One region of the Shinella sp. HY16 genome, then DNA from elsewhere that is predicted to be linked to it. Evidence: riboswitches for the same ligand, from Rfam matches in the RefSeq annotation. Region 1 holds a riboswitch; the other holds the start of a gene.
The links. Region 1 has a riboswitch for cobalamin ahead of K0P03_RS28175 (ABC transporter substrate-binding protein). Riboswitches for the same ligand answer to the same signal wherever they lie in the genome.
Positions count from the first base shown of each region.

Region 2: it holds a riboswitch for cobalamin, as region 1 does, so the genes downstream of both, K0P03_RS03745 (aromatic ring-hydroxylating oxygenase subunit alpha) here and K0P03_RS28175 (ABC transporter substrate-binding protein) in region 1, are expected to answer to the same signal.

Region 1 covers NZ_JAHYXL010000003.1:384,655-386,852, reverse strand. The annotation lists gene K0P03_RS28175 (ABC transporter substrate-binding protein) at 1-922, opposite strand, end outside; cobalamin riboswitch at 1,079-1,310, opposite strand; gene K0P03_RS28170 (MurR/RpiR family transcriptional regulator) at 1,337-2,191, opposite strand.
Region 2 covers NZ_JAHYXL010000001.1:763,183-765,380, reverse strand. The annotation lists gene K0P03_RS03745 (aromatic ring-hydroxylating oxygenase subunit alpha) at 1-1,051, opposite strand, end outside; cobalamin riboswitch at 1,155-1,351, opposite strand; gene K0P03_RS03740 (DUF6656 family protein) at 1,650-2,198, shown strand, end outside.

The DNA.
Region 1 (2,198 bases):
GCATCAGGCTGGCGACGGGATCTTCCTTGAGAAACGTGTGCTTGACCGCGACGTCATCGGCAGGGAAGCGGCGGCGCTCCATCTTGCCGGCAACGATGATGCTCGGATCGGCCTTGGCGACGGTTTCCCAGCCGACCGTCGGCCATTCCTCGTCGCTCTCGATGACATTGCGGATGCCGAGCGCCGACATAATGTAGCCCGGCGCGCCGTTGCGCCCGGCGACATAGGGGTCGATGTCGAGTTCGGCGCTGGAGAACCAGAAGACGGCGGAAAGCTTGCCATCCGCCGAAGCGATCTTCTTGCGCGCCGCGTCTTCGCGCGCCTTGAGGTCGGCGATGACTTTCTCGCCCTGATCCTGCACATCAAAGATCTGCGCCAGTTCGCTGATTTCCTTGTAAATCAGCTCCATCGTGAAGACCGTCTTGCGCACCCCGTCGCCACCACCGGAATTGTCCTTGCCGATGCAATCGGCCGGCGAGGTGTAGACCGGGATCTTCAGTTCATCGAACTGCTCTGGCGTCGCGACGATGCCCTCCGGACCGACATGCCACTGGAACTGCGCCGTCACGAGGTCAGGCTTCTTGGCGACGACGCTCTCGAAGCTCGGATCGTTGTCGGCAAGGCGCTCAACCTTGGCGTTGGCATCCTCGTAACCCGACAGCACCGGGCCGATCCAGACCGCCGTGCCGACCATGCGCTCGCCAACGCCGAGGAGATACAGGATTTCGGTCGAGCTCTGGCCGAGCGAGACAGCCCGTTCCGGCGCCTTCTCGAAGGTGACCTTGCGGCCGCAATTTTCCAGCGTCAGCGGATACTGCGTCGCGGCCGCCTGAGCGGCGCCCGCTGACAGGGCAAACACGGCGGCACCGGCCAGCGCGGAAACGAGGGATGCGGCGCGCACGGCCGCAGGCAGAATGGTCATGGGTTTCTCCCGAATGAAGGAAAGCGTGCGGGCTCAGCCGAGGCGCCGATGGCGGCGAATCGAGTGCGGTCGGGAGAAAACGAATGAAATTCTGCCGTTGCCGGCAGCCAGGGTCGTCATGGCGTCTCCTGTTCCGGGCATCCCCGCCCGTGACTTGGATTTTTTACGACGACGGCAGGTCTCCTGGCTCACGGATATCTGCTGCCTGTCTGCCTTCCCGCGGAAAACCGCAGTGGCATGACGCGAAAACGCGTCCGAGGACAGGCGGCAATCCGCCTACAGTTGCGGGGGCAGCCACGGAATGGGTCCCTGTTGGGTCGTCCGCACCGTGTTCCCTATTAATCCCCTCGGAGTCATCCTTCGGGGAACCGTCGATCCATCCTTAGTCCGCCGCGCTCGGCAGCGTCAAGGCGCTCAGCTCTCGAAATCCCCGAAGACATCCTGCAGGCGGGTGAGCGTATCGACGCGCTCGCTCACCTCGTCGCCCTTGAGCACGATGATGTTGCTGAGCATGAGGTCCATGACCGCCGTCATGGTGGCCGCGCCATCCCAGAGCGGCCCGTGCGAGCCTGGCACGACGAGGCAGACGTCGGAAACCTCGGGCCCCCAGGGGCAGAATTCATCGGTCAGCAGCACCACCTTGACGCCGGCCCGCCGGGCCTCCAGCGCCAGCGGCCGGGCTTTTGCCGCAAAGCGGCGCACGTCATGCAGGAAGAGCAACCGGCCCTCGACGGAGCCGTCGAGCAGTTCCGCATAGGTGCCGTTGAGGCCGTCGACGAATTGCACGCGCGGGCGCGTATAGGAAAGCTGGCTGGCGAAATATTGCGCGATGCCGCGTACGTTCTGATAGGCGGCAACGTAGACCTCGCTCGCGCCGATCAGCGCGTCGATCGTCTGCTGCCATTCCGGCGCGCTGGTGATGGCATAGATCTGGCCGAGATTGTCGATCTGCTGCTGGATGAGGCCGGCGAGGAGCTTTCCCTCCTTGCGGTCCTGTTCCAGCGAAGCGACTTGGGCCTTGACTTCCCAGGCCGGATTGGAGCCGCCGCGGCGCAGCTCGCTCTTCAACTCGTCGAGGCCGTCAAAGCCCATGCGGCGCAGATAGCGGCCAATGGTCATCGGCGAGACCTGAAGGCGCTGGGCGATCGAGCGCGCGGTCTCGAAGGGGAGTTCGGCGATGTTGCGCTCGATATAGTGGGCGATCAGCTTGTCGGATTTGGACCGCCTGAGATCGTCGGACTGAACGAGCTTCAGAATGCGTTTCGACACGTCGCCC
Region 2 (2,198 bases), on a different contig from region 1:
CATGGGTGAGCTCGTCAAGGCGGTAGTCGACGCCCTCGACCGCGTCCTTGCTGACCAGCCATTTCGTCGTGACCTGCGTCAGCTCCGGCCCAAGCGGCAGAACGCGGAAGGTGATGGCATGGTCGGCGAGCACATGGTTCCAGGTCGTCGGATAGTGGAAGAGCAGCAGCGTGCCGATGTGGTTTTCCAGCACGTCGTTCGACAGCGGGCGGTTGACGGCGCGGGCGCCGGACATCGTGTAGCTCTCGGCATCCTGGATGAGCGGCATGCGGGCCGCGCGGAACTGGCCGGTCGGCGACATGCGGAATTCGCTCGGCAGGCCCGCCGCCTCGCATTTTTCCCAGTGCGCGGCGATGACGGGATCGTCCTTGGCGCCCTGCACGCCGGTGGCGCTCGGCGCCTCGGGATAGGTGCGGCAAAGCTCGGGATGGTTGGCGGCGCAGTGATAGCACTCGCGGTTGTTTTCCCAGACGAGCTTCCAGTTGCCCTTCTCGACGATCGTGCTTTCGAAGGCGACCTTGGTCTCGCCGAGGCGGTGACGGGCAAGATAGGGCTCGACCAGGCTGCGGAAGGCGGAAAAGTCCGGCGCCTCGTTTGCAAGGCAGATGAAGATGTATCCGCCGACGGTCTCGCAGTGCACGCGCTTCAAACCGTGCTGGCTCTTGTCGAAATCCTCGGCCATGTGGCGGGCGAAGAGCAGCGAGCCATCCAGTTCGTAGGTCCACTGGTGGTAGGGACAGACGAGCTTGGCCGAGGCCCCCTTGTGCTGGGTGCAGACGCGCGAGCCGCGGTGGCGGCAGGAATTGTGCAGGGCGCGCACGGTCCCCGTGCGGTCGCGGGTGATGACCACGGGATAGTCGCCGACCTGCACGGTAAAATAGTTGCCGGCCTTCGGGATCTCGCAGTCATGGCCGATGAACAGCCAGTCGCGATACCAGATCGTCTCGAGATCGAGCCTGTAGTGATCGGGGTCGATGTAGAAGGCCTGCTCGAGGCTGTGGCCCTCGCGCCGGTTCTTGAGCTTGCGGAGCACGTCGCTGCTGATGTCCATGCCGGATCCTCGATATCCTGTTGGGGATGAGGCGCACGGAAGGAGACGGCATCCGGGCGCGGGGGCGCCGGACTGCACGCTTCCCGGCCGCCCGCCGCAGCCAGTCACGATCATTCCCAAGGCTGGTTTCCGGGCTCAGGAGCGTCCGTCAGGACCGTCGCGGCGCCTTCCCGGACTTTCTGTCCAGTGGCGTCTCGCCGCGCGTTTCTCCTACACCGTTGCGGGGGCAGCGCCGGATTTCAACCGGCTTCCCAATTCTCCGCTCTTCGTCAGAACGGCACCTCGAGTGTCCTTATCTAAACGCAAGACCGGGCAAACGACATGTCAGTTAGCGACATGCCATTCCGATTTGGCGACAGAGATAAAATGGGCAGAGGCAAGCCAACCTCAGGCCTAATTGCATATATTTCAATCAATTATGCAAAGGAAACGAGCAACATGAATACCCTTTGGGCCACCTGGCCTGCCCGGTGACACAATTGTCATATTGCGACCCCTCCGGAACCTTTGGAAAAAGCGGGGGCGGATTGGCAAGGAATGCTTAACGCCGTTTCCATAAACTTCATCGCATCGGGGCGCGAGGATGGAGTGCCGACGCGTGCAGCAAACCAAGTTCCGTTACTACGACGCAGTCGCCTACAAGCGCGCGAACCAGCCGAAATCGGCCGCCCATACCGAGTTCCTGCGCACCGGCCGCATCGACCGGAATGTCAGCTGGAGCCCGAACGAGAAGCGCTACCTCAGCTACCAGGAAGTGGCCGAGCGTACCGGCCGCAAGCTGGAGAATGCCGGCAGCGTCACGCATGACCGCATCAACGGCTTCCACCAGTCGATCCGCTTTCCCAAGCTGATCTTCCACCGCACGCTCGCCCAGACACCGCATCTCGGCTATTGCCACATCACCGTCGCCAATTCCCGCTTCGCGGAATTCGAGAATGTGCAATGGGCCTTCTACATGGCCAATTTCTTCGCCGAGATCGGTGAGGAGGAGCAGTTCTTCGCCGACATCTCGAAGAAGGCCGGGCGGATGTATTTCGCCGTCGCCATCACGCCGGCAGAAGAGGAAGGCCGCCTGCAGATCGACCGCAAGGTGCGCGGCAACGGCGTGCTCTTCCGCACCGACGATCCGAAGCTTGCCATGAAGAAC